DNA from 2 places in the Dietzia lutea genome. Region 2 is predicted to be linked to the other one. Evidence: riboswitches for the same ligand, from Rfam matches in the RefSeq annotation. Region 2 holds a riboswitch; the other holds the start of a gene.
The links. A riboswitch is a leader RNA that binds a small molecule or an ion and turns the genes downstream of it on or off. The one in region 2 is predicted to bind cyclic di-AMP.
Positions count from the first base shown of each region.

Region 1: linked by a shared signal. The riboswitch ahead of A6035_RS06435 (C40 family peptidase) and the one ahead of A6035_RS04330 (transglycosylase family protein) in region 2 are both predicted to bind cyclic di-AMP.

Region 1 is NZ_CP015449.1:1,422,971-1,429,623, forward strand. It holds gene qcrC (cytochrome bc1 complex diheme cytochrome c subunit) at 1-151, opposite strand, end outside; gene ctaE (aa3-type cytochrome oxidase subunit III) at 208-819, opposite strand; gene trpD (anthranilate phosphoribosyltransferase) at 1,113-2,174, shown strand; gene A6035_RS06425 (DEDD exonuclease domain-containing protein) at 2,176-3,789, opposite strand; gene A6035_RS06430 (hypothetical protein) at 3,966-4,184, shown strand; cyclic di-AMP (ydaO/yuaA leader) riboswitch at 4,264-4,413, shown strand; gene A6035_RS06435 (C40 family peptidase) at 4,426-5,043, shown strand; gene A6035_RS06440 (NlpC/P60 family protein) at 5,214-6,389, shown strand; gene A6035_RS06445 (glycosyltransferase family 4 protein) at 6,481-6,653, shown strand, end outside.
Region 2 is NZ_CP015449.1:964,667-971,319, reverse strand. It holds gene A6035_RS04355 (glutaminyl-peptide cyclotransferase) at 1-703, shown strand, start outside; gene A6035_RS04350 (MFS transporter) at 696-2,087, shown strand; gene A6035_RS04345 (DUF2771 family protein) at 2,084-2,593, shown strand; gene A6035_RS19145 (cold-shock protein) at 2,713-3,114, opposite strand; gene A6035_RS04335 (hypothetical protein) at 3,232-3,519, shown strand; cyclic di-AMP (ydaO/yuaA leader) riboswitch at 3,701-3,860, shown strand; gene A6035_RS04330 (transglycosylase family protein) at 3,872-4,510, shown strand; gene A6035_RS04325 (hypothetical protein) at 4,620-4,820, opposite strand; gene A6035_RS04320 (helicase-associated domain-containing protein) at 4,924-6,653, shown strand, end outside.

The DNA of each region.
Region 1 (6,653 bases), 460 kb from region 2:
CGGTGGCGATCGCTCCCGCTCCGAGGAGGCCGGCAGCGATGACGAGCGCGCCGGTCGCCTTACGGCGCCGCTTGGTGGAGGCCGACCGCGTCGGGGTCGTCGCCGGGTCCGGCGACGGCGTGTCCGCAGCGGGTGGGTGAGGTGAGTTCATTGTGAGTTCCCTTTGGTGTTGGGACCTGCTGGACACAGCGTCCTGCGGCCAGCTGACTACTGAATGAAGTAGATGGTGACGAAGAGGCCGATCCAGACCACGTCGACGAAGTGCCAGTAGTAGGACACCACGATGGCGGCGGTGGCCTGCGCCGGGGTGAACCGCGACATCGTCGTACGCATCACGAGAACGACGAAGGCGAGGACGCCTGCGGCCACGTGGAGGCCGTGGAAGCCGGTGGTGATGAAGAAGACGGACCCGTAGACGCTGGAGGAGATGGTGGTCCCCTCGAGGTACAGCATCACGTACTCGTAAGCCTGGCCGATGAGGAAGACGGTGCCCATGACCGCGGAGATGACGTACCACCGCCGAAGTCCGAAGACATCGCCTTGCTCGGCGGCGAACACGCCCAGCTGGCAGGTGAACGATGACGCCACGAGGATCACCGTGATCGTCAGGGCGAACGGCACGTTCAGATGCGTTGGGTAGGAGGGCCAGTCACCTCCCGAGTTCGCCTTGGAGACGAAGTACATCGCGAACAGGCCCGCGAAGAACATCAGCTCCTGGGACAGCCAGATGATGGTGCCCACACTGACCATGTTCGGCCGATTCAGCGAATGAACACGCTGGGCCATGGCCGATCCTGAGTTATCTACTGCGCTCGTCACGTGGCCAAGTATGACCCCTGAGGTGGGGCGAGTCTGCATGGACCCCCGAAATCGGCGTGTCCGCTCAGTGTTTCCGCAGGTCGCCTCAGATACGTCACCGTCAGGGGTCGGAAATCGCGCCCCTTGCAGGGGCTATCAGCGGCCTCTCAGGCTGGTCGGTCCGGACCGTCGCGCTTGCCGTGGTCAGGGGACGGTGCGGGCGGCGGCGGTGCCGGGGTGGCACGATTGACCCCGTGTGGCCGGGCCCTCGGGGTGCCGGCTCCGTTCTATGACACCAGAGGAGGTCGGGACACGTGGGCAGTTCGGCGGCGATCGACGGGGGCCGGTCCTGGCCCGGGGTACTCGGCACCCTCACGGCGGAGGAGGACCTGGATCCGGCGGACGCCCGGTGGGCGATGTCGCGGATCATGGAGGGCGTCGCGACCGATGCGCAGATCGCCGCGTTCGGCGTGGCCCTGAAGATGAAGGGTGTCACCGGACCCGAGCTCGAGGCGCTCGCCTCGACGATGCTCGACTACTCCCGTCGCGTGCCCACGGACCGCGCCTGTGTGGACATCGTGGGCACCGGCGGCGACCGGCAGGGCACCGTGAACATCTCGACGATGTCGTCGTTGGTGGTCAGCGCGTGTGGTGTGCCCGTCGTCAAGCACGGCAACCGGGCGGCGTCCTCCAAGAGCGGAGGGGCTGACGTCCTCGAGGCGCTCGGCGTGGCCATCGATCTCGGGCCCGAGGACGTGGGGCGTTGTCTCGACGAGGTGGGGGTGGCCTTCTGCTTCGCCCCCGTGTTCCACCCCGCTCTACGCTTTGCCGCGACTCCGCGCCGGGAGATCGGCATCCCGACCGTGTTCAATATCCTGGGCCCGTTGACGAACCCGGCCGCCCCGGCGGCGAATCTCATCGGGTGCGCCTTCGAGAATCTCATCTCGGTGATGGCCGAGGTGTTCGCGCTGCGCGGCCGGTCGGCTCTGGTCGTCCGCGGTGCCGACGGGCTGGACGAGATCACGATGACCGGTCCGACCCGAGTCCTGCGGGTGGCCGACGGTCACGTGGACGAGGACCGGATCGAGCCCGCGGACTTCGGGATGAGTACGTGCTCGATCGAGGAACTGCGCGGCGGCGACGGGGTGCACAACGCCGGGGTCGCCCGGGACCTCCTGGCGGGGAAGACCGGCCCGGTGCGTGACGCGGTGTTGCTCAATTCCGCGGCGGCGCTCGTGGCGTTCGACGGTCTCGACAGGGACGCGGACCTGGTGGCCGCGATGCGTGCGGCCGTGGACCGGGCGGCGACGGCGATCGACGACGGCGAGGCGGCGCGCCTGCTCGAGAAGTGGGTCGGTTTCAGCGCGAACCGGTGAGTCAGGCCTGGCGGTGATCGGCGGCCGCGCGTTCGGCCCGGTCCGCCCAGTCCGTCAGGGTGTGCGCACCTCCGAGGGGGAGCGTCCAGCAGCCGTCGACCGAGACGATGCGGGTCTGCGTGGAGTCGATCCACCGATGCACATTCCGGATCTGGGCCCGGGTCGCCCCGGCGAACGGCCCCGGCGCGGGCCGCACGGTGGAGGCGGCGGCCCGTAACCCGTCGATGACCGGCATCGGCGCGGCTCCGGGTGGAACCGTGCCGGATCCGGCGAGCCGGCCGTGGCGGACGACCGCCACCGCCCAGGCCCGTCGGGGTGCGGGTTGGACGAGGACGATCTCAGCGAGCGCGGCGGTCGCGGCCAGTTCCTGTCGGCGGGCGAGTACCCGGATGAGGGCGGCGGTCCTGTCGCGCAGTCGTGCCCCGCGCTCGAAGGCCCCGCCGGCGGCGAGCCGGTCGATCTGCTCGACGAGCGCGTGCAGCGGACCCGAGTCCCGCCCGTCGGCGAGCGCCGCCCAGAGCTCGGGCCTGGGCCGACCGCCGAACGCCCCGAGGAGGTCCTCCCAAGCGGCGCGCGCGTCCTCGGTGCGGCGGAACGGTCCGATCGCCGTGGGGTCGTCCGGGACCCTGACGATCGTCGGACGGCTGGCGCGGCCGGTGGGAGGGGAGAGCCACCAGCCTCGGCGGGGGCTGCGTGACCGTCTGTTGAACGGTGGCTGCAGTGAGTCGATGAGTTGTTCCTCGACCGTCCACGCCTCGAGGAGGTGGGCGCACGGCACAGCGTCCACCGAGGCGGCCAGGCCGACCATGGTGCGCATCCGTCCGCGGGTGTCCCCGCCGGAGTAATAGGAACGCGCGCGACGACGCACCGAGCCGGATGAGCCGACGTACAGCGGCCCGCCGGCCTCGTCGCGGAATACGTAGGCCCCGGGGCCGTCGGTGAGCGACTCGGTGAGGGTCGCGCGACGTCGGATCTCGGGAGCCAGGCGGCCGTCGTACGCCAGCAGCTCCGAGAGGGTGGACACCCCGCAGTCGCCCACCCGCGAGATGAGGGCGTGCAGCACGTCCACCGTGGCACGTGCGTCCTGCAGGGCGCGGTGATTGGGCTCGACCGTGGCGCCCAGGTGCGCGGCCAGCACCCCGAGCCGGTGCCCACGCGTCTCGCCTCGGTGGAGCACCCGCCGGGCGAGTGCGAGGGTGCACACGGACGGGGGATCCGGCCAACGGTGGCCCGTTGCGGCCGCGGCGGCGCGGAGGAAGCCGAGGTCGAACCGGGCGTTGTGCGCCACCAGGACCGCCCCGCGCGAGAACTCGAGGAACGTCGCCATCACCTCGCCGAGGGACGGTGCCCCGACGAGGTCCTCGGGGGCGATCCCCGTCAGTCTGCTGATGTGCCCCGGCAGCACGCCGTCGATCGAGACGAAGGTGGACAGCTCCGCCTGCACCTCGCCTCCCCGGACCCGGACGGCGCCGATCTCGGTGATCTCGTCGCCGCCCGGCCTGGTGCCGGTGGTCTCGAGGTCGACGACGACGAAGGTCACCTCGGACAGCAGCGGCTCGAGCTCGTCGAACGCGGCCTGCACGCCGACGGGTGCCGGTGAGGTGGGTGGGGGCATGGCGGAGACGGTAGCGGCGGGGTCCGACACCGCTGTCCGCGGCCGGTGGCCGTCACGGACCGGGGGAGTGTGTCGTACCCGGTTCCTAGGGTGCGCTCCAGGACGCCAGCCGCGGGGCCGGATCGCGGCTCGATAACGAACGGGCAACACGCCCAGGACGGAATGTGAGGTAGATCATGGTGTCGATGGATTGCACTCGCTGCCCGATGGGGCCGGGGAACTGTGAAGGCTGCGTCGTCTCGCTACTTCTCGGCGAGAAGGGCCAGGTAGACGAGCTTTCTCCGGAGTCCTGCGGGTATGTCCTCGACCCGGAGGTGCGGACGGCGATCGACGTCCTCCGGGCCGCGGGAATGGTGACATCGATCGACATCCTGGCCGCGGAAACCGCCGCGTGAGCGGGGAACTGGACTTCGGCGAGACAGTTTCGTAACCTTTTCGAGACCTCGGAAGTCATTCCCCGCCCGCCGGTGGGGAGCCGGGGTCACGCCTAAGCGCCCGAGGGCGCGCCGGGGAACCACGTTCCACTGGGGTGAATCGCTCGACGACCGCGAGGTCGGCCAGCGTAGGACAGACTTCCGTGTCCGAACCCGTCAGCTAACCCGGTCGGTGCCGCAGGAAGAAAGAGGAAAGTCTCTCGTGGGAGCCCACAGCATCAAGACCAGCTCGACCGGCCGCCGCGTGGCCGCCGTCGGACTGCTCGCCGCCGGAGCCGCTGTCGCGGGCTCCGGGACCGCATTCGCCGCGCCCGTGACCGTCGACGTCCCCGTCGAGCTGCGGCTGCCGGGTGTTCCGGCCCAGGTCACCATCGACGTCCCGGAGGGCATCGCGCTTCCGGCCGGCCTCCAGCAGGCCGCCCAGGCAGCCCCGGCCGCTCCGGTCGAGTTCGCCACCCCGGCGCCCGAGATCTCCACCGGCCAGCGCGTCCTCGACGCGGCCACCACCCGTGTCGGCTCGCCCTACGTCTGGGGTGCGACCGGCCCCAGCTCGTTCGACTGCTCCGGCCTGACCTCGTGGGCCTACAAGGAGGCGGGGATCTCGATCCCGCGCACGAGCCAGGCCCAGATCGGCGGCGGCACCCAGGTGGCCAAGTCCGACCTGCAGCCCGGTGACATCGTCGCCTTCTACAGCGGCGCGAGCCACGTCGGCATCTACGCGGGCAACGGTCAGGTCGTCCACGCCCCGTACTCCGGCACCTCCGTGAGCTACGCGCCGGTGGACTCCATGCCGTTCTACGGCGCCACCCGCTACTACTGAGGCGGGTCGGCTCTCCGACCCTCACACACCCCGCCCGTGACCGGTCACGTACCGGCCCCGGGCGGGGTGTGTCGTATGTAACATCCCTTCTCGGGTGCCGGATGCCTCATAGGCGTCAGAAGCCACCCCGCCCCAGGCCCACCCCGGACCCGAGAGACCGACGTCAGCAGATGAAGCCCCGTCCCCGCGCGAACATGGTCGCTGCCGCCGTGGCGGTCGTGGTGCTCCTGGACGTCGCTGCCGCCACTGCTCCGCCTACCGCGACTGCGCAGCCCACCGTCACGGCCCAGCCCACCGTTCCCGTCGACGCCCCCACGACGATCCCGGCCCCCGCGGCCGATCCGTCCCCCGCCAGGAGTGGGAGAGCGGCCGATGTGCAGCCCTCCGCCTCGCCCGGGGCTCCCGAGGGCCCGGTGTCCGGTGCGGGCGAGGACCTGGCCGAGTTGGCGCGGCTGTCCGAGGAGGCCGGGGCTCTCGGTGAGGAACTCCACCTGGCCCGTGCGGAACTCGCCCGCGCCGAGCGGGAGCGGGATCGCCTCGAGCGGGCCGCCGGGACAGCCGCCGGTCGAGCCGCGGTGGCCGACGGTGCGGCCGTGCGGGATCAGTCCCTCGTCGACCACCTCGCCGCCATGAGGTACCGAGGCGGCGACCCGGGCGCGACCAGGGCCGCGGTTCTCGCCGAGAGCCCGCGAGACCTCGTGCAGAGATTGGACGCCCTACGCCGGCTGTCCGGCGCCACCACGAGCGCACTGGACGCCTCGCGGGCGGCCTCCGAGACGGCCGCACGCCTCCGGGATGACGCCACAAGGACCGCCGACGCGGCACGGGCCTCCGCTCGCGCGGCGCGAGAGCGCGCCGATCATCTCGACCGGCGCATGGCCGAGATGCGCGAACTCATGGACGAGGTACGTCGCCGCGTGGACTCCCTGACGGACGGGCAGCGGGCCCTGTGGGTCGGCGGGCCGGTGATGCCCGCCGGATACATCGCCCCGCCCGTGGACGACACAAACTCGGCCGCGCTCCGCGTGGCGCTGACCCGACTGGGCGCTCCGTACTCGTGGGGCGCCACCGGTCCCGAGGAGTTCGACTGCTCCGGGCTCATGGTGTGGTCGTACGCCAGGGAGGGCAAGACCCTGCCACGATCGAGCCAGGCGCAGGCGGTCGCCGGGGCACCCGTGGCGATGCGGGACGCCCGACCCGGTGACCTGGTCATCTACTACCCGGAGGCGACCCACGTGGGGATGTACGCCGGGGACGGCCTGGTGCTGCACGCCCCGACCTACGGCGTCCCCGTCAGGCTCGAGAGGGTCGACGCGATGCCGATCCACTCGATCCGGCGGTACTGACCGCGCGCGAGCGGCCCGGTGACGTTCCGGGGCGCAGGATGGCGCCGGGTCGCGCTGGCCCGGTGAGGGCGCTGTGGCAGGCTCGGGGTCGATGACCAAGACCCTGCTGATCACCAACGACTACCCGCCGCGCCCCGGCGGGATCCAGTCCTATCTCGAGACGTACCTGAGCCACCTCGATCCCGCGGAGGTCGCGGTCCTCGCGTCGACGTTCCGCGGTGCCGAGTCCGCCGAATACGACGCGTCCAGGCCCTATCTCGTGGA
Region 2 (6,653 bases):
CCCGTCGGAGCCGCAGCCGGTCCGCGGTTCGGTCGAGGTGGTGCGCACGCTGGAGCACGATCCCGCCCTGTTCACCCAGGGCCTGCAGGTGGTCGGCGACGAGATCTACGAGTCGACGGGCCGGTACGGCGGCTCGGTGGTGCAGCGTCGGCCGCTCGAGGGCGGGGACGCGGTGACCGTGCCGATGGCGGACGACGAGTTCGGCGAGGGTCTGGCCGTCACCCCCGACACCCTGTGGACGCTGACGTGGAGGAAGGGGGTCGCCCACAACCGTGACCCGCAGACCCTCGAGGTCCGCTCCGAGGCCACGTACCGGGGCGAGGGCTGGGGCCTGTGCTTCGACGGCTCCGGGCTGGTGATGAGCGACGGCTCCGACACCCTGACCTTCCGGGACCCGGCCACGTTCGAACCGACCGGCACCGTCACCGTCACCTCGGGCGGCACCCCGGTGCCACAGCTCAACGAGTTGGAGTGCGTGGACGGCGACGTCCTGGCGAACGTGTGGATGACCGACGAGATCATCCGGATCGATCCCGCCACAGGCGAGGTCACGGCGATCCACGACGCCGCACAGCTCGGCCGGCCCCGACCCGCGAACCCGGACGCCGTGCTCAACGGGATCGCATCGCTGCCGGGCTCGGAGAACCTCCTGGTCACCGGCAAGCTGTGGCCGCAGATGTACGAGGTGCGACTCGTTGGGTGAGCGCCCCCGGGGAGCAGCACGACGGGCCGCCGCCTCCGCCGGGCGGGGGGTGCGCCGGATCTTCCACGCCGACGGCGCGGACCGTTCGGGCCTGGCGCCGCTGAGTTACGTCACCGTCGCGAACTTCGCGTGTGACGCCATCCTCGCGGTCGCCCTCGCCAACACTCTGTTCTTCTCGGCGGCGACCGCGGAGTCGCGCGGCAACGTCGCGCTGTACCTGCTGGTGACGGTCGCCCCGTTCGCGCTGATCGCGCCGGTCATCGGCCCGGCCCTCGACCGCCTTCGCAGTGGCCGTCGGCTCACCGTCTCGCTGACGTTCACGCTGCGTGCGGTGCTCGCGGTGATCCTCGGCCTGAACTTCGACACCTGGCTGCTGTACCCGCTCGCGCTGGGCATGTTGGTGCTGTCCAAGACGTTCGGCGTGGTCAAGGCCTCCATCACCCCGCACGTGCTGCCCCCGGCGCTGGACCTGGTCCGGACCAACTCCCGCCTGACGGTACTGGGGCACGTCGGCGGCAGCGTCGTCGCCGGTGCCGCCGCGGGCGCCGTGGCGTGGCTCTGGGACTCCCCCACCGCACTGTGGCTGCTCGCCGCGGTCGCCCTGGTGGCCGCGTACGTCTCCATGACGATCCCCGCGCACGCCGAGGCGTCGGAGGACGATGAATCCGCCACCCTGTGGTCAGGACACGGTGGGTCGGTGGGAAGTGGCCTGCGCGCCGTGCTCACCCGACCGCTCGGCAGGAACGTCCTGGCGAATCTCTGGGCGGTCGCGCTGGTGCGGTTCATGACGGGGTTCCTCACCCTGTATCTGGCGTTCGTCGCCAAGGCGCAGGAGGACACGTCCGCCCTCGAGCAGGCGGGGCTGCTCGCGATCGCCGGCGCGGCCGGCGGACTGGGCACCTTCGCCGGCAACGCGGTCGGCGCCCGGCTGCCGCTGGGGCGCCCGGGCCGGATCGCGAGCACGGCGGCGGGGGCGGCGCTGGCCACGGCCGTCGTCGCGGCGTTCCTCGGCACCCTCTGGGTCGCGGCCGTCCTGGCGCTGGTGGCCGCGGTGTGCAGCGCACTGGGCAAGGTGGCGCTGGACGCGTCCATCCAGACCGACATCCCCGACGCCGCCCGGTCGTCGGCGTTCGGCCGGTCCGAGACCGCGTTGCAGCTGGCGTGGGTCGCGGGCGGGGCGCTGGGGGTGCTGTTGCCGCCGGACTTCACGATCGGGTTCTCGGTGATCGCCTCGGTAGGCGCCCTCCTGCTCACCCAGTCGCTGCTCACCGCCCGCGGCTCCACCCTCGTCCCCGGTCTGGGTGGCAACCGGCCGCGGTTCCCGGGCGGGCCGCGCGACCCGGGTGCGCTCGGTGGCCACCTGCTCGGCAGAATGAAGGGGTGAGTCCCCACAGCGATGCCCCGTCGACCGGCCCCCGCGTCCGCCCCGTCACCTGGGCGATCCTGGCATGGATGATCATCATGATCGCGGCGATCGTCGGCGCGTGGCAGGGGTCGGAGTCCCGCTACGGGGCGCTGCCCGAGATCACCGTCGCCACCGACCGCGGGCAGGAGAAGGTCTTACCGTTCACCGCGACCGACCTGGACGGCAACACGTACACCAACCCGGTCGGCGAGTTCCACGTGCAGGACGAGCACACGTTGACGGTCCGGCTGCCCGGCGAGCTGCGGTCCGCGACGATGGACGTCTACGAGGTCCGCGCCGACGGGGTGCGCGACTACACGGTCGAGGCCGACGGCCCGGGCCAGCTCCTCGTGCCCGTGACCACCCAGGAGGAGGGCCGCATCGAGGGTCTGGCCATCCGGGCGGTGGCGATCGTCTACGCCGCGGACGGCTCGGAGTCGATCCTCAACGGTGAGTGGTCGGTCGGCTTCACCTACGAGGACTGACCCACCGAACGCACGGGGTCCCGACCGACCGGAGCCACCGGCTCGACCGGCCCGGCAGCCCGCTCACCGTGGCCCGCCCCGCGCACCGGCTCGTGGCCCGCCCCGTCGCTCTACCGGGATCAGGCGTCCAGCTCGCGCGCGACCGCGCGCAGAACCGAGGCCACGCGGCTCGAGATCTTGTGGTCCGGCCGGTGACCGCGGCGCAACTCCGGCTGAACGGTCGACTCGAGCACCTTGATCATGTCCTCGACCATCCCGTGCAGCTCGTCGGGCGAGCGCCTGGGTCCGCCGCGCGGGGTGCGCTCCTCGGCGACGGTCGGCTCGTCGTGCACCACCACGCGCAGCGCCTGGGGACCGCGGCGTCCGGAGACCATGTCGAACTCCACACGCTGACGGGGACGCAGGGTCTCCACGCCGGCGGGGAGCGCGTCCGCGCGTACGTAGACGTCCTCGCCGCCCTCCTGGGACAGGAAGCCGAACCCCTTCTCCGCGTCGTACCACTTGACCTTGCCGCTGGGCACCGCGAACCACCTTCCGTCCCGGGCGCGCACGGGCGCGACCGACAACTCCACTGACGACCAGAGACTACCCTCGTGCGCGTTGGTGACGACTGCGAGGCGAGCGGTACCCTCCCCTGTGTGACCTCCGACGATCGACGCCCGGCCGACGACCCCTGGACACCCGACGCGCCCGCCCCCGGTGACGCGCACGCGCCCGCGAGACCGCGTCGCCGCGGGCTGTTCGTGGCCGCGCTGATCATCTTCGCGATCGGAGTCGTCTTCACGATCGCCGCCGCACTGACGCCGTTCGTGCTCGATCGTGACGCTCCGACGATCCTCTACCTCGGCGCGATGTTCTTCACGCCGGTGGGCTTCCTGCTGGGTCTCGCGTACGCCATCCTGGGGTCGCGGCCGCCCAGGGTGTGACCAATCCCACCCATTCGGTAACAACCCAGGTAACGAGCAGATAACAGCGAGTGATCCCCGCTCGGGCGACCTCCTTTTATTTCGAAATGGTGACGATCCGGCATCGAACCGCTACTGTTCCGTAGCAGACTCGTCAGCGAGTCGGCATCGGCCGCACCCACCGAACCCCGCCCTGCGGCCGACGCCACTGTGACCATTACCCGGGCGGGGACGGGGGACCCGACAGGGCCCACGACGGGCCCGGCGACCGCAGGTCGCCTTGGGGTGAAGCCGCCGACGGCGGCCGGACGCACTCGTTTCCGAACCCGACAGCTCACCTCGTAGGCACAGAGTGAAAAGGACTGACGCGTACATGACCTCGTACACCGGACGCCACCGCGCCGCCACCCCCTCCTCCGCGCCCAAGAACGCCGTCAAGGTCGTGCTCGCCGGCACCGCCTTCTCCGCCGCGGGCCTGGCCCTCGCGCCGGCCGCCAACGCCGCGCCCGACTCCGACTGGGACCGCCTGGCCCAGTGTGAGTCCGGCGGCAACTGGGCCATCAACACCGGCAACGGCTACCAGGGCGGCCTGCAGTTCTCGCCGAGCACCTGGGCCGCCTACGGCGGCACGCAGTACGCGCCGACGGCCAACCAGGCCACGCGCGAGCAGCAGATCGCGATCGCCGAGAAGACCCTCGCCGGCCAGGGCTGGGGCGCCTGGCCCGCCTGCTCGGCCAAGCTGGGCCTGAACTCCGCCCCCACCCCGCGTGACCTGTCGACCCCGACGCCGGCCCCCGCCCCGCGCCCGCACGCCGATACGGCCGCCCAGGCCGCGCCGGCCGAGGTCAGCGCCGCCGATCACGTGGCCACCCTCAAGACGTTCGCCGAGAGCCGCGGTGTCTTCCTCCCGATCACCGAGGGCTACGAGGCCAACAAGGCCGCCGTCGACGCCGCCTATGCGGGCAACCAGGACCTGGTGGACGGCTTCGTCGCCACCTACCTGGCCAACTGACACCGGCGACACCCGCCGAGCGGTCCCCGGACCACGAGAAGGGCCGCCACCCCCTACAGGGAGTGGCGGCCCTTCTCGCGTTCCCCGGCGCGCCGCCGGAGGTCGGATCTCAGGCGACCCAGGGCGCGCCGTTGATCTCGGTGTACGGGTGGATGTACCCGAGCCGCTCCTGCGGGAGCGGGAAGGTCTCCTGCCCGAACGGCGACAGGCCTCCCGCGACCAGCGCGGCGAGCTCGGTGACCGGGTGCTCGCCGTACGAGGCGTCGGGCCAACCCGGGTTGTCATAGGTCAGATTCTTCTTGGCAGCCACGCCTGTATTCTCTCACCTCCGACCCGATTCGGCAGCAGGTGGGTCGATTCCCACGCGGACCGGTTCTCACGGCCGCCGCGGTCTCACTAGGCTGGGACGGATCATGCCGAGCTCCCGAGCCACCTCCCGCGGCGCCGCCTCCCGCGCCGCCGCCGACGCACCGGACTTCCCCGCCTGGCTTGCCGGGTTGTCCGACGATGCCCTCGTGCGCGTGTGCGAGCTGCGCCCGGACGTGGCCACTCCCCCGCCCGCGTCGCTGGACGTGTTGGCGTCGCGCCTGCGGTTGCCGGCGTCCACCGCGCGGGCGGTGGGGACGCTGTCCTGGCCGGAGCTGCTCGTGTCGGCCGCGGCCGCCGCGGCCGGCGCCGATTCCGGGGCCGTACCGCTGGGCGCGGTGTCGGGGCGACTGGGTGTCGACGACGACGAGCCCGTCTTCCACGCCGCCGTGGCCCGTCTCCGCGAACTCGCGTTGATCTGGGGCGAGGAGGGCTCGGCGCGGATGGTGCCCGTCACGGCGGTGGCGGTCCGGTCGGCTCCCGTGGTGGCCCCTCATCCGGGCGAACCCGCCGGGGCCGATCTCGAGGCGGCGTGGGGCGGACTGTCCTCCGCGGCGGCGGGGGTCCTCGAGGCCATCGCCCGCGGGCGCGTCCCGGCCGGAGCGCTGGGGCCCGGCGCGTCGGGGTCCGTGCGCGCGGCCGCGGTCGAACTCGCCGAGGCGGGTCTGGCGGAGCTCACCGGTGACGATGACGCCGAGCGGGTCGTGCCCCGCGCCCACGCCCTCGACCGCGCGCGCCACGGGGCCCGCGCGGACGGCTCGACGCTGCTCCACCCCCCGGCCTGGGCGACGCCCCGCGCCGGGGCGGGCGCCGGGCGGGCCCGCGAGGTGGACGCCTCCGGCGGGGTGGCGGCCCTCGACCTGCTCCACCGCTGCGACTCGGTGCTGGCGGCGCTCTCGATCGCCCCGGCGGCCACCCTCAAAGCCGGCGGCGTGGGGGTCCGCGAGTTGCGCCGGGTGGCGCGCGCGGCCGGGCTCGAGGAGGCCGAGCTGCCCCTGCTGCTCGAGGTCCTCGCGGCCGCCGGGCTCATCGCGGTCGGCGACGCCGAGGTCGGAGACGTCGACTACGACTCGGTGTGGGCGCCCACCGAGGCCGCGGACGTGTGGTCGGCGCGCGAGCCCGCTCGCCGCTGGGCGGAGCTGGTCGTGGCGTGGTGGTCGATGCCGCGCACGCCGTGGCGCGTCGGCTCCGAACTCGAGGGCGGCGGGACCCTGCCCGCGCTGGGCGAGCCCGTCGGCCCGCCCGGACCGACCGAACGCGGCCGTGTCCTGAAGGCGCTGGCCGCCCTGGACCCCGCGGCCGAACCCGCCGACGCCCTGCTGCCCGAGGTGGTGCGCTGGTCGGCGCCGGTGTGGTTCTCGCGCGCGGGTGCGCGGCCCGTCTCGGAGACCGTCGCCGAGGCGCGACGGATGGGACTCGTCGTCGGGACCGTGGCCACCTCGGCCGCCCGCCACCTGGTCGACGCCACCCACGGCGCGGGGGGCTCTGGCGCGGGTGTCTCCGGCGACTCCGGCGGCGCGGTCGTCGAGGACCTCGAACCGATCCTCACCGCCGCGTTGCCCGACCCGGTGTCGGAGGTCATCGTCCAGGCGGACCTGACGATCCTCGCCCCCGGCCCCCTCACCCCGGAGCTGGCGGCGGAGTTCGCCCTCCTCGCCGACGTCGAGTCCGCCGGCGCCGCCACCACCTACCGCGTCACCGAGACGTCCCTGCGCCGCGCGCTCGACGCCGGACGCACGGCCGCGGGCATCCGCGAGATGCTCGCCCGCACGTCCGT